Regions from separate parts of the Proteus faecis genome, predicted to be linked through region 3. Evidence: predicted binding sites of a transcription regulator. Region 3 holds the regulator's gene; each other region holds the start of a gene.
What was found. Region 3 encodes Fur, which represses iron uptake genes when iron is present. Its sites were predicted from a motif close to ATAATAATGAGAACNACTATCAA; they were not measured.
Positions count from the first base shown of each region.

Region 1: the regulator Fur is predicted to act here: its motif matches at 1,811-1,833, upstream of ftnA (non-heme ferritin).
Region 2: the regulator Fur is predicted to act here: its motif matches at 9,916-9,938, upstream of sufA (Fe-S cluster assembly scaffold SufA).

Region 1 covers NZ_JASVWV010000001.1:277,430-288,223, reverse strand. Annotated here, with positions in the region: gene QSH13_RS01330 (DUF2628 domain-containing protein) at 136-516, opposite strand; gene QSH13_RS01325 (universal stress protein) at 832-1,266, opposite strand; gene ftnA (non-heme ferritin) at 1,945-2,448, shown strand; gene copC (copper homeostasis periplasmic binding protein CopC) at 2,867-3,259, shown strand; gene copD (copper homeostasis membrane protein CopD) at 3,259-4,155, shown strand; gene QSH13_RS01305 (YebY family protein) at 4,203-4,547, shown strand; gene QSH13_RS01300 (DUF1480 family protein) at 4,863-5,105, opposite strand; gene QSH13_RS01295 (PqiB family protein) at 5,312-7,630, opposite strand; gene yebS (membrane integrity lipid transport subunit YebS) at 7,572-8,828, opposite strand; gene QSH13_RS01285 (GAF domain-containing protein) at 9,107-9,604, shown strand; gene proQ (RNA chaperone ProQ) at 9,700-10,395, shown strand; gene prc (carboxy terminal-processing peptidase) at 10,415-10,794, shown strand, end outside.
Region 2 covers NZ_JASVWV010000001.1:208,486-219,279, forward strand. Annotated here, with positions in the region: gene pykF (pyruvate kinase PykF) at 1-465, shown strand, start outside; gene QSH13_RS00965 (linear amide C-N hydrolase) at 629-1,687, shown strand; gene QSH13_RS00970 (Lpp/OprI family alanine-zipper lipoprotein) at 1,954-2,193, shown strand; gene QSH13_RS00975 (hypothetical protein) at 2,332-2,997, opposite strand; gene QSH13_RS00980 (L,D-transpeptidase family protein) at 3,172-4,089, opposite strand; gene sufE (cysteine desulfuration protein SufE) at 4,206-4,634, opposite strand; gene sufS (cysteine desulfurase SufS) at 4,656-5,894, opposite strand; gene sufD (Fe-S cluster assembly protein SufD) at 5,906-7,213, opposite strand; gene sufC (Fe-S cluster assembly ATPase SufC) at 7,188-7,934, opposite strand; gene sufB (Fe-S cluster assembly protein SufB) at 7,982-9,484, opposite strand; gene sufA (Fe-S cluster assembly scaffold SufA) at 9,502-9,870, opposite strand; gene QSH13_RS01015 (hypothetical protein) at 10,288-10,794, opposite strand, start outside.
Region 3 covers NZ_JASVWV010000001.1:798,557-809,350, forward strand. Annotated here, with positions in the region: gene pgm (phosphoglucomutase (alpha-D-glucose-1,6-bisphosphate-dependent)) at 32-1,672, opposite strand; gene seqA (replication initiation negative regulator SeqA) at 1,747-2,298, opposite strand; gene ybfF (esterase) at 2,756-3,538, shown strand; gene ybfE (LexA regulated protein) at 3,750-4,058, shown strand; gene fldA (flavodoxin FldA) at 4,332-4,859, shown strand; gene fur (ferric iron uptake transcriptional regulator) at 5,049-5,495, shown strand; gene QSH13_RS03790 (DUF817 domain-containing protein) at 5,581-6,420, opposite strand; gene chiP (chitoporin ChiP) at 6,915-8,309, opposite strand; gene glnS (glutamine--tRNA ligase) at 8,944-10,611, opposite strand.

The sequences.
Region 1 (10,794 bases), 520 kb from region 3:
TTATTTTATTTAAATTAGATAAAAGTGTTTAAATACAACAATAGATAACGTTATTATGAAATAAAGGCAGGGGATATAATGTTATTAATAAAGAAAAGAGTTAGAAAAAATAAAGGGGCATTACCCCCTTTATTATTACAGAACACCTTCAAATGGGTTCCAACTTTGATCATTTTTAGTTTCTTTTAAGTAATAGGCATAGTTGGCTGTTATAGCCCATAAAATGTTAACTGCAATACCCACCACATTGATAACACCATTATTTACAGGTAAAAAACCAATAATTGTAAAAATAGCAATATTAATAGCAAATAATGTTAATGCTTTACGCCATAAACCTAAAATAAGAAAGTAAATAAAACCAAAGAAAAATGCCCAGATATTCATTCCAATAAGAATTCGTTTTCCAAAGGCTAGCTCTTTATAAGCTGCTTTAAATTCTGGTGTTTTAGGTGAACCATATTTGTCAAAAAATGAAAAACGCTCTTGCCACTTTTCAGAAAGTTCTTTATTCATTTTAATTCTTTTTACCCTATTGATTAAAGTTAGTCTTAATAGAAAAAGTATCTTTACATAATTTAACATTATGAACAATATAAATTTATTATGAGATGAATAAATATATTTGTTTATATAAAAAGCATTAAAGTGAATATGTTTGTGGTGTTTTTTAATAATTATCTTATTGTTTCAGAATATGTTTTTAATCATTACTCTTAAAGATAAGAACGATAAAATAAAATATCATTTTGAATGGATTTTATAGTGAAAAGAATAAGAAATCTGGCTTATGACAAATACCAGATTTCTTATGGAAGATGAGGTGGGCGATTAGCGCACGACTAATACAGATGATTCTGCATAACTGACCACAGAAGATGCGGTAGAACCTAGAAGATAAGTTTTCATACCTGGATTACGAGAACCAATGACAATTAGCTCTGCTTGAATTTTTTTTGCGGTTTCTAAAATTTTATCGCGAGGATTACCTATAGATACATAAAATTGAGTTGTACTATTGGGAATGTCAATATGCGATAAGTTTTCTTTTAGTGTGGATAATGCAATTTCAATCCGTTGTTTGTCACTTGCTAGTCTGTCTTGTCCTGCAAATGCAAATCCGACAAAAGACTCATAACTTGGAATGACTGATAAAAAATGAATATTCAATTTGTCAGCGACAGACAATGCTTTTAGATGAGACACAACCTTGTCCAATAAACCAAGCTCTGTAAAATCAACGGGTACTAACACTGTTTTTGTCATAGTGGCTCCTAATTAACCTTTTATTATGATTAGGGCTTTAATATTAATTTTTTGTGCATACAAATATGAGTTACCTACTAATCTTATCAGTCAAAATGAAAAACTGCACAAAAATTGAAATTATTTTTATTTTTTGAGAGTTATGTATTTTTTTATATGAAAAAAAGTGAAAAAGAATGGATGTCTGAGCAAACGAATATGTAGCAATATCAAATGGAAATTATAAAAAATAGCGAATAATAATAGCTAATGGATGGATGTTTTATTTTTCTAGTATTGATAGTTATAGATATTATTTTGTTGATATATGACAAAGATTATTTTTTATATTTTTCATAGGTAAGATATGATCTTTATTTAATATTAATTTGTATATCTTGGGTTATAAAGAAAAGTTTAATAAATATGAAAAATTGAAACTAAAAAATAATATTCATATATTTCAACTTGTTATGATTTTTTTCTTTAATGGATAAATGCATATTTACTCTTAATGATAATAAGTGCTATTTAGCTTTCTAAGAGTATTAAAAACATATTACAAATGAGATTGGTTTTTATTTTTATTACAGGTAATTAATTGAAAAAATAAATAAACCACACCTAAATCGCTATATTTTTATTTTTAACTGTGCATAATACCCATAATGTTAATTTTCATCGCAAAGGACGTAAAATATGTTACATCAAGATATGATCAATAAATTGAATGAACAGTTAAATTTAGAGTTTTACTCGGCAAATCTGTATTTGCAAATGAGTGCTTGGTGCGACGATAAAGGATTTGATGGTGCTGCTAAATTTTTAAAAGCTCACTCTCGTGAAGAAATGGAACATATGCACCGTTTATTTGATTACTTAAGTGATACAGGTGCAATGCCTTTACTTGGAGCGATTGAAGCTCCACCTGCTGAGTTTTCATCATTAGCTGAGTTGTTCGATAAAACTTACAAACATGAAAAGCATATTACATCTGAGATTAATAAATTAGCACATGTTGCAATGACAACTCAGGATTATTCGACATTTAACTTCTTACAATGGTATGTTGCAGAGCAACATGAAGAAGAAAAATTATTCAAATCAATCCTAGATAAATTAGCAATGGTTGGTGACAGTGGCAAAGCTTTATTCTTATTAGATAAAGATCTGAACACATTATCAGCATCTGCACATGTTTAATTTTTAGGCCTAAGCTAATAAATGACTTATTACGCTCTGCTGTGAACGAATAGCAGGGCGTTTTTTATTCTTCTGCATCGCCTTCCTTACTATTCTTATCTTTTATTTTTTCTCTTACTAATATTGTTTTTTTGCTCTTAAAAATACTTATTGAATGCTATTTATACAGGGGGATTATTTTACTTTTAGTTGTATTTGGCTATGTATTGAACTGTTTAGACTGTCAATAAGGGTATTATATTTTTTCGAAGTGTAAAAATGGGTGATATTTGAAACAGAAACTGCTCTAAATAACATATATTTTGAGTGCTAGTTCACAACCTTTTATTTCTAATATCAAGAAGCAAAGATCTTGACGTAAAATTGCTATAAAATATTTTCATAAATAAAAAAATCACCTGTAATTTAAGAGGTTATTATGTCATTAAATACACTTAAGACATCTTGGGGTAAATTATCGGCTATTGCTGTTTTATTCCTTGGTATGTCATACCAACAAGCATTAGCACATGCACACTTAAAATCACAGTTACCTGCTGAAGGTGCTGCTATTGAACAAGCACAAGCGCCTAAAGTTATCACGCTAGACTTTTCTGAAGGTATTGAATTAGCTTTTAGCAAAATCAAAGTCACTAATAGTGATGGCAAAGAAATCACCGTAGGAAAACTGACTTTAGATCCCGTTAACAATACTAAATTATTATTGCCTTTAGAAAGTGATTTATCAGAAGGTGATTATTTAGTTAATTGGAATGTTGTTTCTGTTGATGGACACAAGACAAAAGGTTCTTATCAATTTAGTGTAAAATAATGACACCTGAAGACGTTTATATTTTATGCCGTTTTTTCCATTTCGTGGCAGTCATGTTTATGTTCGGACTGAGCTTCTCGGCTGCCATTCTTGCTAAAGATAAGTTCATTCCTCTTATTCAGGTTCGTTTGCGCCCCGCATTAGCTATTAGCACTGTTATCGTCTTTATTACGACTTATTTATGGATGATTGTGCAATCTGGTATTATGGGGGATGGTTGGGAAGATGCTTGGTCATTTGAAATATGGCGAGCCGTCTTAGGTACTTCGTTTGGTCAAATTTGGCAATGGCAATTGGTATTAGCAACCGCTGCATTGGCTATTTTATTTATACACCAACGCTATATTCGCAACTTTTCTTTATTAATTATTTCTTCAATTATGTTGATTTTACATGCATCAATTGGTCATGGTGCTATGTTTACAGGATCAGAAGCGATATTCTATAAAGTTAATCAAAGTATTCATCTTATTAGCGCAGCGTATTGGTTTGGTGGTTTATGGCCATTTGTCACTTGTTTGCAGTTTTTACGGAATAAAGATGAGCTTGCAGATGGGATGATCAGGCCTATCATTGGTACAATGAAGCAGTTTTCACTTTTTGGTCATCTTGCTGTTTTATTGGTGACGATTACCGGTATTATCAGTGCCATTATGTTAATTCCTGGATGGCCAGCAGTACAATTATCATCTGAATACCAAAGCATGTTATGGCTTAAAATTAGTTTAGTGTTGTTAATGCTTGGTTTAGCTGTAATCAATCGTTATGTCTTAGTTCCTCATATTCGTAAGAAAAATAACTTTCAATGGCTGCTAGTAAATAGTTGGCTTGAACTATTATTTGGAACAATGGTTATTTTTACCGTAGCCATCTTTGCGATTAACTCACCTGTATAGATTGCGATATAATTTAAAAAACCTAATTTCTTAAGTGAGATATCTACATGAAACGTTTCTTATTCGCGGGAATGTTAATGCTCTTTACTTTTCAAGCATTCTCGGCGGCACCTATTTCAACGGTCAGTAAGCTTCAATTTGGTGACGATTGGCCATTTACACGTGAAGAAGTGATGCTTAATTGTCGTGCTGATGGTGCTTGGTTTGTGATTAATCCAGCAACACTGATGCAGTATCCTCTTAATGAAATTGCAATGAAACAAATGGAAAGTGGCAAAGTAAAAGCGCAGCTAATTGATGTTATTTTGCTACCAGATCCTCATTCACCTGAAAAGAAAAAATCAGTAGAAGTGATACAGAGCGCGATTAAGTCGCTTTGTGAGAACAATTAATCAATTGATTGATAATATAGATAAGAATTTTTTATTTTTATCATGTTGATTTAAATAATAAAAATAAATAACAACGATTTTTTGAGTAGAAAATAGTGTGCTACTAGGTTGTTTACTGGATCTTTACATATTGTTAGCTAATATTTAACAGTAGGTTGTGAGATAGAAAAGTCTGAGAAAGTCTGAGTGAGTTCTCGATTTTTGTTTATGCCGTAAGCAACATTTTACTTTTTAGCGCACGGCTCAAAATGAGCCATTTCCCTAAGCCAGATAAATGATTTATCTGGCTTTTTTTATTTCGCTTTAGCATCCTCGTTATGCCACTTTTAAAATCCAGTGGTGATTATCTTTATCATAAGCATGGCGATAAAGCAGAATATTTTGATCTTTCAGTTGGGCTGGAATGCTGGTGTTTTCATCCCATCCATCTAATTGCATGCAAAATTCTTTGTCATAATCACATGGTATATGAATATAAGCTAATTGATTATCGGAAGAGTGTTTTAAAGTAATATCTTCAATTTCATAGCAAGCAATTTTCAACGTTATCTTTTTCATAATAAAACTCCGGTTTAAGCGATGTTGTGTTCCGTTATGTTTTGTTAGAGGCATTTATTTCAAAGAATGCTTTTTGACCAAACAGAATTAAGCATAGTATAAATGGAATCGATTTCCAAAATGTTTTTTGAAAATAAAAAAAGCGGATCATTTTTTGTGATCCGCTTTAAATAAATCTTCTGAAATAGGGCTGAATTATCTAATTTTTAAGGTTTAGGTATTGCCGTTCCCCATTCATTCCAATCTTTAGGTTCTTTATCATTTAAAATGAAATTCTGTTCCTGTTTTGCTTTTGCTTGTAATGGTGTGGACGGGGGGGTTGCAAAAGTGATCCCACCACGTATAAATTGCTTAAATGTTCCACTACGGATAACACCACCAGTTAAGCCAAACGAGAAGTTATATCCAGATGAGAGCCAAAACTCTGTATTATTTCGAACAAGGTATTGGTATTTTTTACTAATACGGATGTGAATTAATACTCTGTCAGACATGTTACCTAGTTCAAGGCCTGTTACGGCGCCGACTTCCAAACCACGGTAGTAAATTGGTGTACCAATTTGTACCGAGCCCGCTTCAGTGGCATTTAACACAAGGTTTAATCCATCAAGATAGCGTGAGTCTGTAATGTTGGATGTTTGTAATTCAAATTTACGATATACACCCCCATTGCCGGGCTCTGCTTTAATATATGGTTGTATAAGTGAATCTAAGTTATCTAATCCCGATGCTGTTAATTCAGGAGTAACAACAGCGAAGCGACTGCCTGATCTCGCAAAGGTTTTGACATAATCAGGATAGAGTACAGCAGATACAGTCACTGCTTTTCTATCAGGTGAAAGGATCAAGGATTCGACTTGCCCAATATCAATTCCTAAATAACGAATTGGCATTCCTTCAGAGAGTTTACTGGCATCATAGGTTTTTAAAGTAATCTGTGCACCGATAGCTCGTGCGCTAGTTTCTGATGGATAGAGTTTGTAACGTGAAACGTTACTATTGATATTTTCGAAATTATCAAAACTGATTGCGCCTTTTAATGCGCGATTTAATGGCGTTGCTTCGACAGTTAATCCTGAGCCATTAACAGATACTTTAGCAGCCCCTTCAGTCCAGAAGACACTTTTTTCTGTGAGTAGATGACGATATTGTTTAGAGATATATACATCAATATCAAATTCATCTATTAAAGGTCGAACATCAGTAATTTCACCGACTTGAAATTGATGATAAAGAACCACAGAACCTTTTTGTATCCCGGGAAGGCTTGATGCTTTTAAAGTGAGTGTTACAGGTAATTCATTGCCATTCACACTGGCTTTAGCAAAAAAGTCGTTACGATAAAGACGATACTGTTCTTTAGGTGAGCCTTTAGTACCTTGAATAAGATGAATGCCTCCTTCAAGCCATTCTTGAGGTGTCGCACCTTGAACTTCAATGCCATTTAGGCCCATGTTGACGTTAATTCGGCTATTGGCAACAAATTTGCTATTTTCATAAATATAATGCTTATATTCAGGGGCAATAATTGCATCAAAAATAACCCCGTCATCACTTATATTACGCTGAATGATTTGTCCAATAGTTATTCCTCTAAAAAGAATAGGTTGCCCTGCATCAACGCCCCAACTTTCTTCACTGGTTAGAGAAATAATTAATCCATCTTCGCCATATATCGCTTTACCCGCATCTACAGAGGTTGCTGATTGTAAAACGAATTGCTGGTTCTCTTGTGCTGGAGGACTATTTTCCGGGGAATCAAAAGCGATTGCACCATTGATTAAAGCAGAAACACTTTCCATTTTTACTGATACACCACTTTTTAAATTGAAATCACCTTGAAAGCCAGAGACGTTCCAGAAATGGCTATCTTGACGAATTAAGTGGGCATATTGTTTATCAATACTAAGTTCAATAAAAACACCCTGATTATCAGGACGAATTGCATAGCTATATACTTTACCAACAGGAACTTGACGATAATAAACTTGAGAGTCAACATTGAGTGAACCCAATTTATCTGCTGTTAACGTTATTAATTGCTGATTTTTATCTATATTAGCTTGAGGACGAACATCCTGAGCAATAAATTTAAACTGCTTTTCACCGTCCCCGGGTAACATGCTGATATAGTTACCACCAACTAAAGCATCTAGTCCAGATACACCGGAAAGACTAGCTTTAGGTGTAACCAACCAAAACTGTGTGTTTTGGCGTAGTGCTGTCGCAAGATCTTTGCGGATATCAGCCGTAACAATCACTTGGCGTAAGTCATCACTTAAAGTGACATCTTTAACAAGACCCACATCAACGCCTTGATAGCGAATAGGTGTCCTGCCAGAGACAATTCCTGATGCGGTTTGAAAATCAATCGTGATTTGTATACCTTTATCTTGCCAATGTTGGAAAAGCAACCAACTAGCAATAAACATGGCGATAACAGGGAGAAGCCAAAATGTCGAAATTTTACGCTTGCGGCGTATTTGGGCTTGTGTGTCCTGAACGTCGTTTTCTTCTTGTTGCATAAGTATCCCATAATAAACGACTATCCAACCATTCAACGGCAAGGATAGTAAGAATAACCGCAGTACCAAAATAAAAAGCCGCTGGCCCCATTGTAAAAGTCATCAATTGATCTCGATTAATCAATGACATCATCAGCCCAATCACAAAAAGATCAAGCATTGACCATCGTCCTATCCAAGAGACGAAACGGTATAGTTTCATTCGAAGTAAAGGGTCAATACTAGAATTAAAATGAATGCTTAATAATAAGCCCAGCATAATTATAATCTTGAAAAAAGGTACAAAAATACTGGCAATAAAAACAATAATCGCAATCGGGGTATTGCCTGAATTCACTAAGGAAAGTACACCTGAAAAGATAGTATCTTCACTACGTTGACCATTTAAATAGAAAATAGAAATAGGTAATAAATTTGCTGGTATTAGCAGAATTATTGCTGAAATTAATGCTGCCCATGTTTTTTGTAAACTCATTGGCTGTCTTGGGGTATAGCAAGATTTACAACGTGGGCAGTGTGTTGATGGTGTTCTTTTAAAATGATAATGACAATAATGGCAAGTTGCAGGACTGTTTTCTATTTCTTTTTGCGGATAAAAACGTTGCCAAAGTTGGTCCATATTAATGTTAATTAGCATTAATAAACTAAGTATCATTAAAGAAACAAAGGCAATTAGACCATTGCCAATATAGACGGTTGCATAATCGCCTAATTTTATTGTTGCAACACCAAGCCCAATTAAATAGACATCTAGCATTACCCATTCTTTTAATTTTCCTAACATTAATAAGACCGGGCGAAGATTAAGGCGTAAGCGCGCTCCTAAATGGAGATATAAAATAGCGATAGGGAGGCTAAGGGGGGCTGCGATAGCACAAAAGGCGACCATTGTTGCCGTAAGAGGAGAACCTTGCTCTGACATCATGCGAATACCATCAACCACATTTGCAGTTATCATTGTGCCTAATAGGTGGATCTTAATTAATGGCTGAGTAAATGCTATGGATGCCAAAATAAGCATTGTAATAGAGAGAATAAGTAGGCGAGTTAATGACCAATGTCGATAAGATGCAAGTTTGGCTTGGCAACGCGGGCAATAAGCATCCTCTCCACGCTTTAATGCAAGAGGTAGTGTCACGAGGTGGTCACACTCTTGACAGCGTATTGATTTCTTTTCCTTTGTTGCAATATTGTTCACTGTGTCGCTCGTTAATTCGCCTAAGTTGGTTTTCTGAAGAGTTATCGTTTGATTAAGCTAAAAAAAAGTACCTATACTCAATGGTTCACAAGTTATCATTTTTATTATATTTATGCCTTTCATTTTACAATACAAAGTGTCTGATTTTTTTTGTGGGTGTTAAGGGAATATTATCGTTTTTTTGCCCAATTCTTGAAAATGGAGTATTCAACCCCAAGATAAAATAGGCTAAATTATGAGTATGTTATCTATTTTAGTTACGTAAATAAGGTTTAATGATGCCAAAATCGCTTTTTTATCAGGAACTCACTGATAATTTGTCAGCCTTGTTGTCTGGTGAAAATGATCTTATCGCATCACTTGCTAATACCAGCGCGCTTCTTTACGAGAAGTTAGATACGATAAATTGGGTTGGATTTTATCTTAATGATGGTGACTCATTAGTTCTTGGCCCATTTCAAGGCAAAATTGCTTGTGTCAGAATAGGTTTTGGGAAAGGAGTTTGTGGAACCGCATACTCTGAAAATAGAATTTTAAGAGTAAGTGACGTTCATCAATTTAGTGGTCATATTGCTTGTGACAGCGCAAGTCAGTCTGAAATTGTTCTACCTTTAAAAGTAAATGGACAAATTATCGGCGTTCTCGATATTGATAGTCCTATTTTTGATCGTTTTGATAAAAAAGATGAAAATGGGCTTAAAGCGTTGTGTGACGTGCTCTGCGAGCATTTAAAAACTTGTCATACAGCAAAATATTGTGAATTTTGTGTAAGTTAACAGGCGTTTGCCATAGAAATTGTTGGCAACACTATTATAATGTCGCTTGTTCATGCCTGCGCTGGTTGGCAAAACCGTTGTAATCAGGAAATTTCATGGAAAATCAACCTAAGTTGAATAGTAGTAAAGAAATCATCGCTTTTTTAGCTGAACGTTTCCCTAAGTGTTTTATTGCTGAGGGTGAAGCTCGCCCTTTGAAAGTTGGCATTTTTCAAGATCTTGTTGAAGATCTAAAAGATGAAACTCAACTGAGCAAAACACAGTTACGTTCAGCATTACGCTTGTATACCTCAAGTTGGCGCTACCTTTATGGAGTTAAAGAAGGGGCAAAACGTGTCGATTTGAATGGTAATGACTGCGGCGAACTGGAAGCTGAGCATATTGAACATGCTCGTACACAATTAGCAGAAGCTAAGGCGCGCGTTCAAGCTCAAAGAGCAGAGCAACGTGCTAAGAAGCGCGAAGCTGAGGGTGATAAGGAGACCAGTAAACGTCCGGCAGCGAAAAAGCCAAATAATACGCGTCGTCAACCACCTAAAGAAGGTGAAAAACGACAGCCTCGTCCTCAAAAAGCGACTCAAGCACCTCGCAAAGCACCACCACGCCAAAATACTGAAAAGTTAATTCCAGTGAAAGACACGTCAGTTCTTACTGTTGGTCAATCGTTGAAAGTTAACGTTGGTAGTAGCGTGATGGACGCGACAGTGCTAGAGATAGCAAAAGAGGGTGTACGTGTACAATTGCCTAACGGTTTGGCAATGAATGTACGCACGGAACATTTAAAGTTCTGATACGGAGGCCAACCAGAGCATGAACAAACTTCTAAATGTGGCTTTTGCAATCGGATTAACGTTAATAGGCACTTCTGTTGTAATGGCTGAGAAACCAGCCACTCCAGCAATGGTAACTATTGATCAGTTACCTAAATTGAAGCAAGAGCCGCAGCATTCTACTGTGAGCGAGCGAGTAACCTCTCGTTTTGAACGCTCTCATTACCGTCAGTTTTCGCTAGATGCGAACTTTTCTGAAAAGATTTTTAATCGCTATCTTAATTTATTAGATTATAGCCACAATGTGTTGTTAGCATCAGATATTGCCCAATTTGATAAAGAAAAAACCAAAGTAGGTGAATATCTGAAAAAAGGTGAGCTTCAGCCCCTTTATGATCTCTTTAATTTAGCGCAAAAAAG
Region 2 (10,794 bases), 590 kb from region 3:
AAAGGTAAATACCCGGTAGAAGCTGTGACTATCATGGCAACTATTTGTGATCGTACAGACCGTATCATGCAATCTCGTCTTGATTACAAACAAACAGCGGCGAAATTACGCGTAACTGAAGCAGTGTGTCGCGGTGCCGTAGAAATGGCTGAAAACTTAGATGCACCTCTAATTGTTGTTGCAACTTTCGGTGGTAAATCAGCTCGTTCTATCCGTAAATATTTCCCAACCGCACCAATTTTAGCATTAACAAACAACGAAGAAACAGCTCGTCAGTTACTACTAGTTAAAGGTGTAACAACGCAATTAGTTAACGAAATCGCTTCTACTGACGACTTCTACCGTATTGGTAAAGAAGCAGCATTAGCAAGTGGTTTAGCTCATGCTGGTGAGCGTGTTGTTATGGTTACTGGTGCCCTAGTTGATAGCGGTACAACAAATACTTCATCTGTTCACGTTCTGTAATTTAATAGTACGTCAATAGCTCAAACGCCACGGTTATCGTGGCGTTTTTTCTTCTCTTCCTATATTTTCTTCTATTCTGCTAATTTTTCCTCTCTTATTGTCCTCATTTCTTCTATGCTTTTAATAAACTATTTTATTAATGTAAGTGAAATAAGGATGTAAAATGTCTGATAACACAATAAATACCCATGCTTTTGCTTGTACTACCCTTGCTATTAAAGATAAGAAAAATCGCATTTATCATGGTAGAACAATGGAGTTTTCAGTCGATAAACCTGCCTCAATATTTGCATATTATCCTAAAGCTCATACCTTCCAACAAAATGCCCCCGATGGTACCCCCGGGTTAAAATATGCCGTTAAATATCCTTTTATCGCCATTACAGCGCCAATTAATTTAGAAGGAACAAAAGATGTACTTGAAGGAGTCAATACAGAAGGACTCTCTTTTAGCTTGAACATGCTTCCTGATTCAAAACTCGATGACATTAGCCCTGAAAACTACGCAACTTCAGTGCCTATAGCAGCAATTGGTGAATGGGCTTTAGCACAATACGCAACCGTTGAAGAATTAAAACAAAACATACCTAAAACGGCATTTTGGTCACAAAAGTTATTTCTATTACACAATTTACCCAGCCCTTTCCATTATGCTTTTTATGATAAGACGGGAGCCTGCATTGTTGTTGAAGTTTCAGAAGGGAAATTGCATATTTATGATAATCCAACTTATTGCATGACCAATGGTCCATTATTTCCATGGCATCTGACCAACTTAAATAATTATACTCATCTTTCTAATATTAATATTTCCACCAGCACACTGGGACATATTAAGGTAAAACAACCGGATAGTGGAATTGCGTTAGCAACATTGCCAAGCTCAGATACTTCTGTTGATAGATTTATTCGTGCTGTCTATTACACAACTTATTATCACCAAGTTTTTGATCAGGACACACAACTTGTTGAACTGGCTCATATTATGAACCGCTTTGATCGCCCTAAAAATTCTACAATCGATCCTTTACTGGGTCATAACACATTAAAAGCTCTTCATACCAGTGAGTTTTCAGTATGGACAACACTCACTGATTTAGAACGAGGAATACTCTTCTTTAGAGGGTATAATGATCTTAATTTCCAAAAATTTACACTTGAATCGTTTAAAAATGAGGTAGAACCTATTTTCATAAAAGTAAATTTAGGTGGCGCTTTATAGCGATAAAGATAAGTAACAATAAAACAATACAGATAAAATGTTTTTCTATCAGACTATTATGAATAAAAATCTTTTGTGAAATAACACGCATTTTTTGTACTGAAAATTTGCGTTTTAGGTGTTATTTTTCCTATTGTTCAACTAATGGGTTCAGTAGAATGCGGTAAATAAATCCAGCATTTTCCTATATATGTGCCATACTTATTAATGGTTTCATATAAATGCTACTTGTTCCTTTACACAAACTAATAATAGAGGTTGTAACTATGAAAGCGAAACTTGTACTAGGTGCGGTAATTCTGGCTTCAGGCTTATTAGCAGGTTGTTCTTCTAGTAATAATGCACAATTAGATCAAATCTCTTCTGATGTAAGCCGCCTGAATACTCAAGTTCAACAATTAAGTAGTGATGTACAATCTGCTCGTGCTGAAGCTAAATCAGCTTACGACGAAGCAGCTCGTGCAAATCAGCGTTTAGATAACCAAGTGACTACTTATAAAAAGTAATTTGACTCACTGATAAGCTGGAAACAGTTTTAGACCAGTACTAATAGCAAAGCCTCAATCATTGTAATTGAGGCTTTATTTTTAATAATTTAAGCTATAAATTAATATACTCTAAATTCTGCTATCTTCTCCTATTTCCTATAACTTAGAATTAATTTTATCGCTCGCATTTCCTTTTAATAATTCAATTTCTTCTTGATATCTTTTATTTATATCTTTAAGTAACGTAATCATGTCATGTTTTTTCATCATTGGATTATTATTTTGAATGATAAATTTATTATTAATAACTTCAGATATCTGTAATTTTAATAAAGAGCCATAACCAAAATTAGTATTACTCTTAATATCTTCATCTACCTGTTGATCAACTTGATAAAGCGTCGCTAGCATTATATTGACTGATTTATCGGGGTGCCCCTCTGTAATGGACAAAAAATTATCCGCTTGATTTAATAGTTCATTTTTGATAAGACAGACTAATTTAGCCACTTCATTAGTCAATATTTTATGGGTTAACTTAGCGCTAATACGACCTATATTATTTAATTTTTTTGCGTCTAATATTTCATACTCATCATCTTTTATTTTTGTTGAGATCCGCAGAATTAACTCACCACATATTTTATTAATATTCTGTTGTCTTTTTGCTTCACTTCCAACAAAAAACGTTTCTGTACTATTTTTTATTGAAGCGACTATATTTGCCAATTGACTAAATTTATTTCCAATACTAGAAGTAATACGTTCAAAAACACCACTAGTAGCATTTCTTGTAGTAGCATCTCTTGTGTAAGTTTTCATATCCATAACTCAGTTATTTTATAAAAAGATGTTATTGATATTAAAGAGTAAAATGTCAATTTAATATTAAAAATACACCTTTTATTAGGTTAAGCTGTTTTATATAAACTATTATTTATAAAAAAACAGATGGCTTAAGCATCTGTTTTTTATATCTATTAAGCAGTAAAAATATTAATTCGCAGTTACATCAACAGGTAAACCTGAGCGACGAATTATTTCAGCATCGACTTTATCTTTATCAACCTTGCCACTTTCATACCATTGATTAAATTGCTTAGTAAAAGTTAATGGCATCGTTTGCGGATCGTCATCCTCATTACGTGATAGTGGTTGATGAACTTCAATAAATTGTCTACCGTCTGCAGTTTCAGTAAATTTAATCGGTTTATTGATAACCTGAACTCGACTTCCTTTAGGCACTACATTAAATAATGTCTCAATATCATTTGGTCTTAAACGGATACAACCAGAACTCACTCTTAAGCCAATACCAAAATCAGCATTAGTACCATGAATAAGGTATTCACCTCGACTATGTGCCAATCTTAAGGCATATGCTCCCATTGGATTTTCAGGACCAGCAGGAACAACAGCCGGTAGCGTGATCCCTTTAGCCGCATAGTTTTTGCGAATATTCGCCGTCGGTGTCCAAGTTGGATCTTTAATTAATTGGGAAATCGATGTCACCATTTCAGGTGTTTCTCGCCCTAATTGACCAATACCAATAGGGTAAACATCAACTGTACCTCCTTCTTTGGGGTAATAATACAGGCGCAATTCTGCAAGATTGATTACAATACCTTTTCGTACTGTGTCAGGCAAAATCATCTGTAATGGAATAGTTAATGTTTTACCCGCATCAGGTAAAAGAGGATCAATACCAGGATTGGCTTCCATCATATTGAGCAATCCCACTTGGTATTCGGACGCAATAGCTTCTAGTGAGCGTTTATCATCGGGAACTATATATGAAAAATTTTCACCAATAATACGCTGGTCATCAGCAGGTAGTAGATATTCTGTCGCATAAGATAAGTGACTACTCATCCCTAACAGCGATACCCCCAAAAGAGTTAACCATTTTTTCATCGTTTATCCCGTGTGTTAGAAATAAAATAAACTGACTATTATGATGATAACATTATCATTGTTATGCTTTCATATAATAAGTCAGTTTAGAACATTAATGCGGGATCAGGTAACATTTATGCTACAGCGTATTCTGAAAAACGCTTGACTAGTGTCGTAACCATCGCATGTAAACCCTGCGTACGAGAAGGTGTTAAGTGATTTTCTAGTGCTAATGATGAAAAATAATGTTTTACATCTGTCGCTAAAGCTTGCTCAATTGTTTTACCTTGAAATAAGATAATGACTAAAGCAACAAGCCCTTTCACAATGCCTGCATCACTATCGCCAGCCAATAGCAGTTGTTTATTCTCATCAAGAGAAACCGCAATCCATACTTGGCTTTGGCAACCTTCAATAAAGTTAGCTGAAATGCGCTGTTCATCTGTTAGCGACGGAAGACGCTCACCTAATTCTATCATATAAAGATAACGCTGTTCCCAATCTTGGCAACGAGAAAAATTGCGTAATAGTTTTGCTTCATCTGGCAAATTGGCAACTGCCATGAATAACCTCTTTTTTAATCATTAACCTAATAACATTTCAACACGTAATAGCGCATTAACCAATGCATCGATATCATTTTTATTGGTATATAAGCCAAGAGATGCACGACACATTGCAGGAACTTGGTAATAATCCATAATTGGCATCGCACAATGATGCCCTGTACGAATAGCAATACCATAATTATCAAGAAATGCGCCAACATCATAAGCGTGATGTTTACCTAAATTAAACGCTATCACACCTTGTCGAGAATCATTGCCATAAAGCGTTAAAGATTTTACTTTTTGCAACTGTTCTTGGGCATACTTCATTATATGATTTTCATACTCAGCAATATTATTCATGCCTAATTGTGAAAGATAATCTAATGCAGCACCTAAGCCAATCATTCCCATTATATTCGGTGTTCCTGCCTCAAAGCGCCAAGGTGCATCAACATAGGTAATATCACCATTAATGTGAACATGCTTTATCATCGCGCCACCGCCTTCCCAAGGCGGTAATTCATTCAGTATCTCTTTTTTACCATACAACAAGCCAATACCAGTAGGTCCATAAAGTTTATGGCCGCTACAAACAAAAAAGTCACAATCAAGTTGTGAAACATTAATTGTTTGATGCATTGCACTTTGAGCACCATCAACCAATATATGTAACTCCCCTCCTTGCTCAATAGCATATTGGCGAGCATCACGAATAATTTGAGCAATAGGATTCACTGTGCCCAATACATTTGATTGATGCGTAAGGCTGAGTAATTTAGTTCTTTTGTCGATTAAGCGAGGTAATTGAGCTAAATCGAGTGTACCATCTTGTAATAGCGGTAATACACGAACATTAAAACCATACTGTTTTGCCAACATATACCAAGGAACAATATTTGCATGATGTTCCATTTCCGTAATGATGATATTGTCACCGTCATTTAAAAATCGTTGGCTATAAACATTTGCGAGTAAGTTGATCCCTTCCGTTGTTCCCTTAACAAAAATAATCTCTTCTTCGCTATGGGCTCCTAAAAAATGACTGGCTTTTTTACGGACATTTTCAACTAATGTTGTCGCATTTGCACTTAACGTATGAATGCCGCGGTGAACCGCGGCATATTGTGTTAAGGCAAATTGCTTTTCATGTTCAATGACGCAAGCCGGTTTCTGAGCACTTGCGGCACTATCGAGATAAATCAATGGTTTTCCTTTTACTTGTTGTAAAAGAATTGGAAAATCATCTCGCGCTTTTTCAATGGAATGCGTCATAATGCCTTATTTTATACCTCTAATAAGCGCTGATTAATTCTGTCTAATACCTGCGCCTTGATCACACTATTTTCTAGCGATTCAGTTAATTCTGCCGCAAATGCATGGATGATCATTTTACGGGCGTCATTTAAAGCAATACCGCGTGAACGCAAATAAAATAGTTGTTCATCATCAATTCGCCCTACAGTGGCACCATGACTACATTTCACATCATCAGCATAGATCTCAAGCTGTGGTTTAGTATCGATTTGCGCTTTCTCACCCAGCAACAGATTGTTATTAGTCATTTGACCATCTGTTTTTAATGCCTGAGGTGTCACGGTGATCATCCCGTTAAATACGGCTTTCCCTGCATCCATCGCAATACTTTTATGCAGTTGACGACTCTGGCAATTTTTTTCACCATGAACCAACCATGTACGGGTATCCGCTATTTCGCCTGCTTTAGGTAATACAACGCTATTCATCGAAAGCGCTGTATTTTCACCTTTTAGTGCCGAGCTCGTGTGATGACGACTAAGTTTAGCACCTAATAAAAATGCATAACTATTGACTCTAGCATCACGACCTATCATCAGATCGTTATGAGCAAAATGCTGACTTACACCATTCTCAAAACTTAATTTGATATGGTTAAACGAGGCATTATCACCAATCGTTGCGGTTAATCTTGCCCCTGTAAAATGACGATTTTCGTTGTTACTGCTGATATAGTGCTCTATCACTTGCATCTGAGTATTCGCACCAACATCAAGGTGAAAACGATAATTTGCACTATTTACCTCAGTGCCTTGCTCCCCTTGAGTAATATTGAGGATATAAAGTGGTTTATCCGCAATAACATCTGATTTCAGGGTAATAAGCAAAGGATGTGGCGCTAAACTTTCCACTAAATGCAAGAAAATTTCACCATTTACTGCTTTGGGTAATTCACTTTGGTTATCAAGTAAAGTGACTTGATAAGGGCCAAAGTCTCTGCTGCTTTCTATCGGTGAAAATGTGCCATTCACCATAACAATACGGTAGCAATCAAAAGATAATGCGTGTTTGGCCATTAAACTTTGCACATCAAAAGGTGGCAACTGTTGATAGTGCTGGCTTAACGTCTCTTCTAATGGCGTATAATGCCAATCTTCATGGCGGTAAACAGGGAAACCGACTTTCTCGACTTGCAACCAATGATTACGAGCATTGAGATTATCGTCACCTTTACGTTGATGATATAACGCTGAAAACATCTTTAGTGCTTGTTGATTACGCAGTTCAACTTGGCGCTGTTTTTCACGCTTTTCATTGAGGGTCAATAAGCCAGCCATAACCTTGTTCCTCCAATTTTTGCGCCAATGAAAAATCACCTGATTTAATGATTTTTCCCTGATAAAGCACATGTACAAAATCAGGTTTAATATAATCAAGAATACGTTGGTAGTGTGTTACAACAATAAAAGCACGTTTGCCATCACGCAAACTGTTAACACCATTAGAAACGATTTTTAATGCATCGATATCAAGGCCTGAATCCGTTTCATCTAAAATACATAATTCAGGCTCTAATGCAGCCATTTGCAAAATATCGTTACGTTTTTTCTCACCACCAGAAAATCCCACATTAACTGAACGTGTTAACAAATCTTGTGGCATATCCAATAATTTGATTTTATCTTCAATAAAATCTTCAAAATCAAAGCGATCTAGTGGCGCTTGACCACGATATTCTCTCACCGCATTCACTGAAGATTGTAAGAAAAATTGGTTGCTAACACCGGGTATTTCAACAGGATATTGAAACGCCATAAAAATACCTTCACCTGCGCGCTCTTCCGGTTCTAACTCTAATAAATCTTTATTTTTAAAGGTAATTGAACCTTCATCAACTTCATATTCATCACGCCCAGCAAGTGTTGCCGATAAGGTACTTTTACCCGAACCATTTGGCCCCATAATTGCGTGAACTTCACCTGCACGAACTTGCAAATCTAATCCTTTAAGGATCTCATTGCCTTCAACACTGACATGTAAATCTTTAATCTCTAACATAATATATGCCTTCGGTATTTTTATACTCAGAATTTGGTTAATAATCGTTAACCGACGCTATGCTCTAAGCTGATTGCTAATAATTTTTGTGCTTCCACAGCAAATTCCAGCGGTAATTCTGAGAACACATCTTTACAAAATCCGTTTACAATCATTGAGATTGCATCATCTTCACTTAACCCGCGTTGACGGCAATAGAACAACTGGTCCTCACCAATACGTGACGTTGTCGCTTCGTGTTCAAGCTGTGCTGAGTTATTCATTACCTCAACGTAAGGGAAAGTATGCGCACCACACTGCGTACCAATTAACATGGAATCACATTGGGTAAAGTTACGAGCATTTTGCGCACCAGGGAGTACTTTTACGAGTCCACGATAACTGTTTTGACTTTTACCCGCAGAAATACCTTTAGAGATAATGGTTGATTTGGTATTTTTGCCAATATGGATCATCTTAGTACCTGTATCTGCTTGTTGGTTGCCATTCGTTAAAGCAACCGAGAAAAATTCAGCAGTCGAATTATCTCCTTTTAAAATCACACTTGGATATTTCCAGGTGATCGCAGAACCTGTTTCTGATTGTGTCCATGACATTTTGGCATTTTCGCCTTCGCAGATAGCCCGTTTAGTCACAAAATTAAGAATACCGCCTTCACTATCGCCACCAGAGAACCAGTTCTGTACAGTCGAGTATTTTACTTCGGCATCTTTATGGATAATGACTTCAACCACAGCAGCATGAAGCTGATAACTATCACGAACAGGTGCTGAACAGCCTTCAATATAACTGACATAACTGCCTTCATCTGCAACCAGAATAGTTCGTTCAAATTGACCTGTTTGAGCCGCATTAATACGAAAATAAGTTGATAATTCCATTGGGCAACGAACCCCTTTGGGAATATAGACAAAAGTACCATCAGATGCGACCGCAGCGTTTAGTGCAGCAAAGTAGTTATCATGGCTTGATACAACGGTGCCTAAATATTGGCGCACTAAATCAGGATATTCTTGAATAGCTTCGCTAAATGAACAAAAAATAATGCCATGCTCAGCGAGCTCTTCGCGATATGTTGTAGAAACAGAAACCGAGTCAAAAATGGCATCAACAGCAACGGCTTGCCCTTCTCTTACAGGCACACCAAGTTGGTTAAAGGCATCTTCAACTTCTTGAGTTAAATAATCTTGCGAGGCTTGTCTATCACTCACTACCGCCTCATTTGTGCCACCAGCGCAACTACCATTGGCACAACATGAACTGCAAGATGGCGCTGAATAATAGCTATAATCTTGATAATTAAGTGATGGATAATCTGCTTTTAACCAATGAGGCTCTTCCATTTCTAACCAATGGCGATAAGCATCTAAACGAAATTCCAGCATCCACTCTGGTTCATTTCTTTTTGCCGATATTGCACGTACAACCGCTTCATTTAATCCTTTTTCTAAGGTATCGGTTGAGATATCAGTATAAAAACCTTCTTTATAGTGATGATCGCTTAACCATCCCTGAACTTCATCACCAATTTCAACATTGCTCTGAGACATAATCTAACTTCACTATGTTATACCCCGAAGCTCTCACCACATCCGCAGACGTTTTGAGCTTTAGGATTATTAAATTTAAACATTTGATTAAGTCCTTCACGAACATAATCAACAACCAACCCATCGATAAATGGCATTGCTTTTAATGAAACAAAAAGTTTTGCTCCATTATGTTCATAAACAAGATCATCATCATTTGGGGCAGTAGCGAGTTCAATAACATAACCATACCCCGTACAACCAGAGGGTTTAATACTTAAGAAAAGCCCTTGTTTTTCAGGATTTTTCTCAATTAAATGGCAAATATGCTTTGCCGCACTATCCGTTAATACAATGCCTTGCCAAGCTGTGTCATTAAGAGAAAAAGTTTCAACGTTGTTTGTCATTTCTGACCTCATTTCGAAAGGAGATTGATATCTTTCCTGACACTAATGGTAATGATAACCCTTATCACTTCAACCATGTCTTTTGAAAGGATATTCTATATATGTGTATTTTTTGTTCTATTTTTGCGGTTTTTATGTTAAGAAATAATGTTAACACTATGTAATATAACACTTTTCTGTTTTTTGATTACAAAAAATAAAACTTTTAATTTTTCTTATATTTCGCACAATACGCATATAAGTTGCAATATAAATACACTTTATATGTTATCACTGAAATTTAGAGAAAAAAGCATAAAAATGTATTTTCACATACAGCTTACTAGCTCCATTTACATTTATTTTTATGCTTATAATAAGGGACAAGATAGCACCACTTATGTGGTGACCTCTTATTGGATTGTGTGCTCTTCGAACTTATTTACTAATAGTGATGGTTTGGATATATTTATTTGTACATTCAAGGGTTTGACTATTTTTTTGCTTGTTTGATTGGCTATTGAAGTTACTAATCAATTGCAGTTGCCATACTCGATTCGTTTTAATATCAGCTGCTAAAACCCCTTCATAACTCACATTTTCTTTTGCATATTTTCCTTCAAAAAAGACATGTCGACTTTCCACGCTTGGGATAGTCAATGTTTTTATTGATGTGGATATTTCATTCATGCCATCTATTATCGCAATATTATCAACGATGCCTTGTGCTCCTGCATCCACATCGTAACTCATTGTATCGTTCATTTTAAAATAAACCAAACGAACCTCTGCCAAATCACAAATAGGTTCTGATTTATAAACCATCATTTCTGTTGTGACATCCTGAACATTATCTGGTAATGATTTAAAATAATTTTCAGTATCTTCTCTGCTCATTGTAAATGAAGTGGGATAAGCTATATTAAAACCAGAAACAGTTTGTAC
Region 3 (10,794 bases):
GTATTCTCTATAAATAGTTTATCGTACTAACTTATTTATTAGCAAAAACATTATTTACTATTTCAATAGCTTCTTTTTCAATTAATTCACGATGCTCAGGACCACGGAAGCTTTCACAGTAAATCTTATAGGCTTCTTCGGTACCAGAAGGACGAGCCGCAAACCAACCGTAATCGGTCATCACTTTTAAACCACCAATAGATGCGCCATTACCAGATGCATGCGTTAAACGTGCAGTTATTGGATCACCGGCTAATGTACTTGCTGTCACCATTTCAGGCGATAAACGTGACAACAGCGCTTTTTGTTCATGGGTTGCTGATGCTTGAATACGGTTATAGCTTGGTGAACCAAAACGTTGTGCTAATTCATTGTAATGTTCTTGCGGATCTTTACCTGTTACTGCTTTCATTTCGGCAGCCAGCAGGCATAAAATAATACCGTCTTTATCAGTTGACCATGGTTTTCCATTAAAGCGTAAGAAAGATGCACCAGCACTCTCTTCACCACCAAAACCAAATTCACCGCTAAATAAGCCTTGAACAAACCATTTAAAACCAACGGGCACTTCAACTAGCTCACGGCCTAAATCTGCCACAACACGGTCAATCATTGCACTTGAAACCAGTGTTTTACCTACTTTTACATCGTTAGCCCATTGTGGACGATGGCGGAAAAGATAGTTAATCGCAGCCGCTAAATAGTGATTAGGATTCATTAAACCAGAAGGTGTCACAATACCATGACGATCGTAATCAGGATCGTTAGCAAAGGCTAAATCAAACTTATCACGTAACTGTAATAAGCCTTCCATCGCCCATGGCGATGAACAGTCCATGCGAATAACACCATCGTGATCCAGCGTCATAAAACGGAACGTCTGATCAACTTGATCGTTAACTAATTCAAGATCAAGACCATAATATTCACCGATGCGTTTCCAGTACTCAATACCAGAACCACCTAATGGATCAACGCCCAATTTTAAGCCCGCTTTTTTAATCGCTTCCATATCAACAACGTCACCTAACGCTTTGACATAAGGCATAATTAAGTCTTGAGCTTGAATATAACCACTTGCTAATGCTTCATCATAAGAAAGACGTTTGATCCCTGCTAAATTGTTCTCAAGCAGTTCATTAGCTCGTTTCTCAATAACTGAAGTTAAATCTGTATCCGCAGGCCCACCATTTGATGGATTATATTTAATACCGCCATCTTCAGGTGGATTATGAGATGGCGTGATCACGATACCATCAGCAATATCTTGATGTGCTTCATTGTATGTCAAAATAGAAAAAGAGACCGCCGGTGTTGGTGTATAGCCATTATTTTCTTGAATAATCACTTTAACTTTATTGGCGGCAAGTACTTCTAAAACAGAAATAAATGCAGGCTCTGACAATCCATGGGTATCTTTACCCACATAACATGGTCCTGTTACTTCATTATTAGCACGTACTTCAGCAATAGCCTGTGCAATTGCCAAAATATGTGCTTCATTAAAGCTATGGCGATTTGCACTTCCACGATGACCAGATGTACCAAATTTCACACGATGAGCATTATTGCTAGCTTGTGGTTTAAGTGAATAGTATTGAGACGTTAATTGCGCCACATTAATAAGATCACTTTGACGAGTATGCTGCCCTGCTCTTGGATGAATTGCCACGAATCTTCTCCTATTAGACATCACAATCACGCTTTAAACAAAAGCCTTTGCAATGCATCAATTAACAATAGTGGTTAGATAGTTCCACACACCTTATCAATCTCATTTGCAGGGAATTGCATATCCTGCATGATGCTTTGTACCATTGTTCTTTTACGCTCTGTGTTCGAGTTAGTGATAACCCAAAACGGCGTACCTGAAATATGGCGCGGTTTTGTATGACGTCCACTATCGAGTAATGTTTGTTCATCACCAGCAAAATAGATACGTGTTCGTCCATGTACTGTTTCAGCAGATTGAGTAAAAGTAGCGCTATCTAGGCTATATAACGTAGAAAGGATCTGTAAAAAACGATCAACTGATTTTGTTTTTTCTGCGTAACTGTCAGATAGCAGCAGTTCTCGCATTTCACGGATCGGATTTTTTGCTGGTGTAATCGATTTAGGTTCAGCTTCCTGTTTTATAACAGGTGCTTGTACTGACTCAGTGACAACGACTGGTTGTACGGGCTGTTTGGCATCGAGCTTCAGTAGACGCCTTAAAATATCTGAAGCGCTTTCACCGATATGCCTAGTTTCGCTAGCAATATAGCGGTAAAGTTCGTCATCAATTTCTATCTTTTTCATTGCTACCCAGTACTGTTTTCAAAAAAAGTAATTAGGATTATAAGATATAATCTTTAAAAACAAAATAGGTAAAATTTCAATAACTTAAAGAAGATCTATTCGAGATCCTACCGTTTTAAAGGCTAAGCTCGGCATTTATCCTATTGTTTATCTTGGTATCATCTTCTATTCTTTGAACTTATTCGCAAAAAGTCAGTTTTAAACTCAAACATATCACACCACCAATTCCCAAATAATATAAAATCCTAATTATTTATTTTTGAGCAATGTCAATACTTCAACTTTTTAAATAACTTTAGAATATATATCTACAAAACATTATTTTTATAGTTTTTTATAAATTTATCTTATCAATTATTTCTAAGCTTCATTACTCTTTCATCTTATCGCGATAAGTTGGCTTAGCATCTTGTGCATGTCATCATAGAAGAAAATCGCAATCATTTTGGTCATTAATATGAAACTCAATACATTATTAAATTATCAATTACACCAACCTGAAACTACACCTGCATCTAATTTACCTATCGTTTTAATTCATGGTCTCTTTGGTGATCTCAATAATTTAGGTGTTTTAGGTCGCGCACTTCGTCAAGATAATACCGTAATACAAATTGATGTGCGTAACCATGGACATTCTCCTCATAGCAACAGTATGAATTATCAAGATATGGCACAAGATGTGCTCGCATTACTTGATAGCTTAACTATCTCAAAAGCCATTATTATTGGGCATTCAATGGGAGGCAAAATTGCGATGGCGATGACAGCGTTAGCTCCCGAACGTATCGCAAATATTGTTGTGATTGATATGTCCCCTGTTGCTTATAACGTTCGCCGTCATGACAAAATTTTTGCTGCGCTTGAAGCCGTAACGGAAGCTCAAGTCACACGCCGTCAAGATGCTGTGGAAATCATGCGCCCTTTTATTGAAGAGGAAGGTGTGATCCAATTTTTACTCAAATCATTCAAAAATGGTAAATGGCTATTTAATTTACCTGCAATAAAAAATGCTTATTCAGACATTATTGGCTGGCAAGAGGTGCCGGCTTGGCATCATCCTGTATTATTTATTCGTGGCGGTTTATCACCTTATATTTTAGATGAGTATCGTGAAAATATAGCTCGCCAATTTCCTCTCGCGACTGCCTTTGTTGTCGCAAACACAGGGCATTGGGTTCATTCAGAAAAACCAGATACCGTTATTAAGGCCATTCGTCGTTTTTTAGAAAAAGCTTAATTAATAGACTTTACTGTTTAAAATAACGTCACTGAAAAATGAGAATTTAATAGAGTGTATAATTATTGTGCTTAAAATTTGTGTCTGTTGATAAAAAGACCAAATCACAATAGGTTAAATTCAGGAAGCAGTGGCGAGACATCACTATGTGGGGTATTATTGGGCGTTTCGCAATTTAGTCATTGGTATACGCCCTTTCACAGCAAAATTTATGGCAAAAGAACAAACTGATCGCACCACACTGGATTTGTTCGCAGATGAACGCAGACCTGGGCGACCTAAAACAAACCCGCTTTCTCGGGATGAACAGCTTAGAATTAATAAACGCAATCAATTAAGACGTGATAGAGTTAATGGATTACGTCGAGTTGAGTTAAAATTAAATGAAGATGCAGTGAATGCTCTCAATGAGTTAGCGACAGAAAGAAACGTCAGTCGTAGTGAACTTATTGAAGAAATATTACTAGAGCAATTGGCGCAAAATCACGCCTTAAAAATGCATCAAAACAAGAATAGCTAGCAGATAAACCACACAAATTCGACAGAATTAGCCTGCTATTTTCGTCAAAATACATTTTTAGTTTTCTATGATGAAAACACAATGCTTATCTTTCACTAGTAATTGTTCAAACACAGACAAATATACTCTAAATATTTTGAAGTGTAGCTAGGTGACAAGTGAATGAGTCACTAGAAACATACAAAAAGTATGTAACTAGTGAGAATAGACGTAGTCAATAACGCTACAATTTGAAATATAACGAATTTAGAATAAAAGAGGTTATCTCACTTTATGGCAATCATAGGAATATTCTTCGGCAGTGATACTGGCAACACAGAAAATATTGCCAAAATGCTTCAAGAAAGACTGGGCGCTGATAATGCCGAAGTTCATGATATTGCAAAATCTAGTCAAGAAGACATCGAAGCGTTCGATATTCTGTTACTAGGTATTCCTACTTGGTATTATGGTGAAGCACAATGTGATTGGGATGACTTTTTCCCAACACTAGAAGATATTGATTTCAATGGCAAGCTTGTTGCACTATTTGGTTGTGGTGACCAAGAGGATTACGCAGAATATTTCTGTGATGCAATGGGTACTATCCGCGATATTATTGAGCCTCGTGGTGCAATTATCGTAGGACATTGGCCAACTGAAGGTTATCATTTCGAAGCCTCTAAAGGGCTTGCTGATGATAATCATTTTATCGGTCTTGCAATTGATGAAGATCGTCAACCAGAATTAACCGAAGAGCGTGTTGACGCTTGGGTTGCTCAAATCAAAGAAGAAATGAGCCTAGACGAAATTCTGGGGTAAAATAAATTCTCAATATTGAGAATGATAATTATTCAATGGTGTGCTAAGATAGTGTGATAGGTGGGGTGTTTATTTTTAAATATCATGCCTATAATCAATGAGGTTATTTATTCACCCGAGTATTAATGAATAAAACCTATTTGTGAGCACAAAAATTAAATTCACCATTAGCAACAGGATTAAATCCGCATGACCGACAATAATAAAGCGTTAAAAAATGCTGGGTTAAAAGTTACACTTCCTCGCTTAAAGATCTTGGAAGTGCTCCAGGATCCTGAGTGCCATCATGTCAGTGCTGAAGATCTCTACAAAAAACTCATCGATATCGGTGAAGAGATTGGTCTGGCTACAGTGTATCGCGTCTTAAACCAATTTGATGATGCTGGTATTGTTACCCGACATAATTTTGAAGGTGGTAAATCAGTATTTGAATTAACTCAACAACACCATCATGACCATCTAATTTGTCTTGATTGTGGTAAAGTTATCGAGTTTACAGACGATGCAATTGAATTACGCCAAAGAAACATCGCTGAACGTCATGGTATCAAACTTTCCAATCATAGCCTTTATTTATATGGCCACTGCGCTGAAGGTAATTGCAAAGAAGATAGCCATGCACATGATGAGAAATAATTCATTCTGGATAATCTCTCAGTAAAAAAAAGGAACTGTGAACAGTTCCTTTTTTATTATTCAAAATTAGGTAATATAAATATCGTTACTTCATCACACTAATACTGTGTTTGACATGTTTTAAATGCACCACAATCGTAAATGTAACAATAACCAATAGTGACCAAGAGCCCCATTTGCCTGCATGTACTGCAGACCAAGCACCAATTTGGTTAGGGTATTGCCAAACACCAAAAAATGTACCGAAATTCTCAGCAAGCCAAATAAAGAAACCTATTAGAACAAAAGCAAGTAATAAGGGCATCTTTCGCTCTGTATCATAAGGCGTAAAATAAACCACACTACGAGCGTAAAGACCTAAAATAAAGGCAGTTAAGTACCATCGATAATCACCAATAAAGTGATGAGAAAAGAAATTAATATAAATAGCAAGAGCAACAAATGTTGCCAGCCAATAAGGTGGGTAATTATCTATACGAAGTTTAAAAAAACGCCATGCTTGAATTAAATAACTTCCTACCGCAGAATACATAAATCCTGTAAACAAAGGGACTTCCCACAATTTTGTGTAAGCAAAATCAGGGTATTTCCATGAACCAATTGCCGCTGATGTTTTAAATAGCTCCATCACAAAACCAACAATGTGGAAAAAACAAATCGCTTTTAATTCATCCCATGTTTCCAACTTTCCCCACACCATCCATAATTGAAAAGCGATAGCGAGAATAAGAAGTACATCATAACGAGGTATGCCAAAAATACCGTTACTTGGTGTTGCAAATAAAATAAAAAAGAAAAATCCCGCAAATAAACAAGACCGCGCCTCTTTCACACCAAAAAAAAGAAATTCAATAATAAATCGTTTTATACCTTTAAAAGGTTTCAATGGTGGTTCTAATAAAAAATCATCCAATCGTTTTAACATGCTTCTTCCTGGAAACTTGCATTATCAAACAGCTTTTAATGCAAAATAATAAATAAGGTGAGATAAAATGAACGGCAAGAAATTTGCCATAGAATAAAAAAACGTACAAGGATGAAAAGGACGAAAAAGAAAGGAATGAAAAAATAAAGGTATTTACCCCCCACTACGATACCCACTCTGACTGCCTTTACTTAGGGTAAATACCTTACGCAAATTCTGCGAAATAACTGAAGCGCAAGAGATAAACATAACCCACTTACATTTATCTCAGACGATATGACATGACGACTTTACTTCATTACTTTTACTACAACTGCATACCACTATTTTAAAACAACTGTTTACTACTTTTACTTCAACTCTTTTGTTTCTACTTCTTAATTAACGCACCCCTACCTTTTTACGACTTATTTTATTTATCGTAATCGTATTTAATTCTTTTTAGTTTTATTTAGGATAAAGTGCAATTAATACACTTTATCCTTATGTCGATATTAGAAAATAGTGAATGGCATTATCACGTTAAACTTAACGTCTTTTTCATCTTGGAAAATATTACTAAAACCACCGTCATAACTTGGAATATCAGAGTGATTATCATAACGGGTATAGTGAAGCTTAAAGAGAGTGCCTTTAGCGCGACCTTCTTGAACCGTATACATAATATCCGCATTCCATGCACTTTCTCTAATACGCTGACCTTGGTCATAAATGGCTTTACCACTTGGCTTAGCATCCCATGCGTAAATATAAGAGGTACCTACAGCCCAACCGGATAGATCCCAGTTTTTCAGATCATACATAACGCCAGCATAAAGTGCTTTTTCTCCATTAGCGTTAAAGTCTGAACGACCATCCCACCAGATATCAAGGCGACCATTTGATGTTGCCCAACCCGGCGTCATACGTTGTAAGAAATAACCTTGATTACCTTCAGCTTTAACCCATGTTCCTTCTACTTTGAAGTCAAATACATTATAGGTATAACCAAAAGTCAGTGCTTGTAACCATGCCAGCCCATCATAAACGTCATTAACGCCACCGCCGGTCACTTTATCTTTAGCACCGTAGAATTGGTAAGACGTTCTTAATGCATTATCAGCAATTGGGAAATCATAAGAAACTTTGCCAAAATACTGATCAATATAACCATCGGCCTGACCAAATGCCGCTTCTAGTACTAGGCTATTTTTAAAATCATATTTGGCGCCGAAAGAGTGAAGATAGCTGATATTGGTTTCTAGATCCGCTTTGCGGAAGTTGTACATATTCCGATACCATGGCGCTTTATATTCATCTGTCCACATATATGAGAAAGATAATTCACCGCTTTTATCGAAATCGAAAACAGCACCCGCTTCTGCACCGCGGTAAGTTCCCGGTAAGAAGCTCCAATGTGGACGCAATAACGTTTGACCTTTAGGTTGAATATATCCCCCTTGAGCCCAGAAATTGCCTAATTTGAATTTTGCAGCCGCTTTATAAACACTTAAGCCACTGCGATCGCCAGTCCATTTTTCATCCCAGCGACTTTTAGCGTCACTAAAACCGATTTCATTAGGTGCCGCAGGGCCACTGTTATTCAATTCAGCCGCACCAAAAGCAGCTAAATCAATACCGATAAAATCACCGAGGTAACCAGATGAGAAATCTAAATTAGCGTTGAATGTAGAATGGTGTAAGTTAGCTTTGTATTTGCCGTAATCGGGGCTATTTGGTGTTAACTCTTTTCTATCACGATCACGTTGCCAATAAAAAAGACCACCCGTTAAGGTTGAGTCATCAATAAACCCTTCAGCATGAGACATTTTTGCAGGTAGTGCAGTTACAAGCAATGCGCCCATAACGGCAAGTGCCACCCTGCCTGGTTTAGCATGTTGCATAACCATAGCATTGTTCCTCTTTGACTTTGACTAAAAAAGAAATAAGCACAATGCCTATTTCCAAATATAAAACCCCAAGTGGGGAAAAAACCTAAATTAGGTTAGAAACAGCATATTTTTCGCGACGCGAATTATCAACCTAAAAAAAAGAATTTTTATCAAAATATGACAAAGGGCACATAACACAATAATCGTTTCATTTTTTTACTTTTATAAAGAGTGATTTGAAAATTTCATAATTGATTGATTTAACTCTATTTTATAAAAAAATCATTAAATGATATAAAATTTCGTTTTGACAGAAAGGAATAATAAGCAGTATTTATAAATAATCTTTTTTAACGATGTGAAATATATGGCTCGTATCACACTTTTATTATTACAGTTTTATTTAGCGTGATGGTATGAAAAAACAAAAGAATAAAGTGATAGTGAATAAATTATTTCAACTGAAATAAATGAAAATTTATCACCGAAAAAAGAGAAAATGACCAATCAATCAAATTAAGAGTAGTAAATATTTTATATCAATAGATGAAAAATCATACAAACCAAGGTGTAAAACAACTAAAAAAATGCTCGATAAATAATTACCGAGCATTTTTCATTAAAATACTAATGTGACTTAAAGTGCGTTAGATTAACCTTGCTGAGAAATCTTCGCCCAAGTGTCGCGTAAGCCTACGGTGCGGTTAAACACAAGTTTATCTGCCGTTGAAAGCTTATCAACACAGAAGTAGCCTTCACGCTCAAATTGATACGCTTTTTCAATAGCTGCATCTTTTAAGCTACGTTCAACAAAACCTTCGCGAATAACTAATGATTCAGGGTTGATTGTTGATAAGAAATCATCTTCTGCTGCTGGGTTTGGTACGCTAAATAGACGATCATAAAGACGAATTTCAGCAGGAACAGCATGTGGAATACTTACCCAGTGAATAACGCCTTTTACTTTACGTCCATCAGCAGGATCTTTATTTAAAGTCTCTGCATCATAGGTACAGTAAATAGTCGTAATTTCACCTTGCTCATCTTTTTCAACACGTTCTGCTTTAATAACATAAGCATTACGTAAACGCACTTCTTTACCTAGCACCAAACGTTTATATTGACGGTTTGCTTCTTCTTTGAAGTCAGCGCGATCAATATAGATCTCACGGCTAAATGGTACTTCACGCGTTCCCATTTCTGGTTTATTCGGGTGATTTGGTGCAACAAGAATTTCTTCACCTTCAGGCATATTTTCAATCACTAAACGAACGGGATCGATAACCGCCATTGCACGTGGTGCATTTTCGTTTAAATCATCACGAATACAAGATTCCAACGCTGCCATTTCGACGTTGTTTTCTTGTTTCGTTACACCAATACGTAGACAAAACTCACGAATAGATTCTGCAGTATAACCACGACGACGTAAGCCTGAAATCGTTGGCATACGAGGATCATCCCAACCATTGACAATGTTTTCTGTCACAAGCTGATTCAGCTTACGTTTTGACATCACTGTGTATTCAAGATTAAGACGTGAGAATTCATATTGACGAGGATGACAAGGGATAGTGATATTATCCAATACCCAATCATATAAACGACGGTTATCTTGGAACTCTAAAGTACATAAAGAATGCGTGATATTTTCCAGTGCATCAGAGATACAGTGGGTAAAATCATACATAGGATAAATGCACCATTTATTTCCAGTTTGGTGATGTTCAGCAAATTTAATACGATAAAGCACAGGATCACGCATAACAATAAACGGTGATGCCATATCAATTTTTGCACGTAAACAGGCTTTACCTTCTTCAAAACCACCAGCACGCATTTTTTCAAATAACGCTAAGTTCTCTTCTACGCTACGTGAACGATAAGGGCTGTTTTTACCTGGCTCTTTTAATGTACCGCGGTATTCACGAATTTCTTCAGCGCTTAACTCATCAACATAAGCTAAGCCTTTATTAATCAGCTCAATCGCATATTGATAAAGCTGATCAAAATAATCTGAGGAGTAATGAATGCTACCTTCCCATTGGAAACCTAACCACTGAACATCTTTTTGAATTGAGTTGATGTACTCAATATCTTCTTTTACTGGATTGGTATCATCAAAACGTAGATTACATTTTCCCTGATAATCTTTAGCAATACCAAAATTCAGGCAAATTGATTTCGCATGGCCGATATGAAGATAGCCATTAGGTTCAGGTGGGAAACGCGTATGAACGCTATCATGTTTCCCAGTAGCCAGATCTTCATCAATAATTTGACGAATAAAGTTCGTTGGGCGGGCATCTGCCTCATTCATGGTCATTTTTTCCTCAAAGCAAAACGCATAATTAACCCACTATAATCCAATAAGCAGGTTTCATAAATACCTTAGCTAAATACACCCCTGAGATATTTATCAAAATAGAGATAAAAAAACGGGAAGTTCAAAAGACTCCCCGTTTTATCGTCTTATTTAACCATCTCTTTATAGAGGATTAAA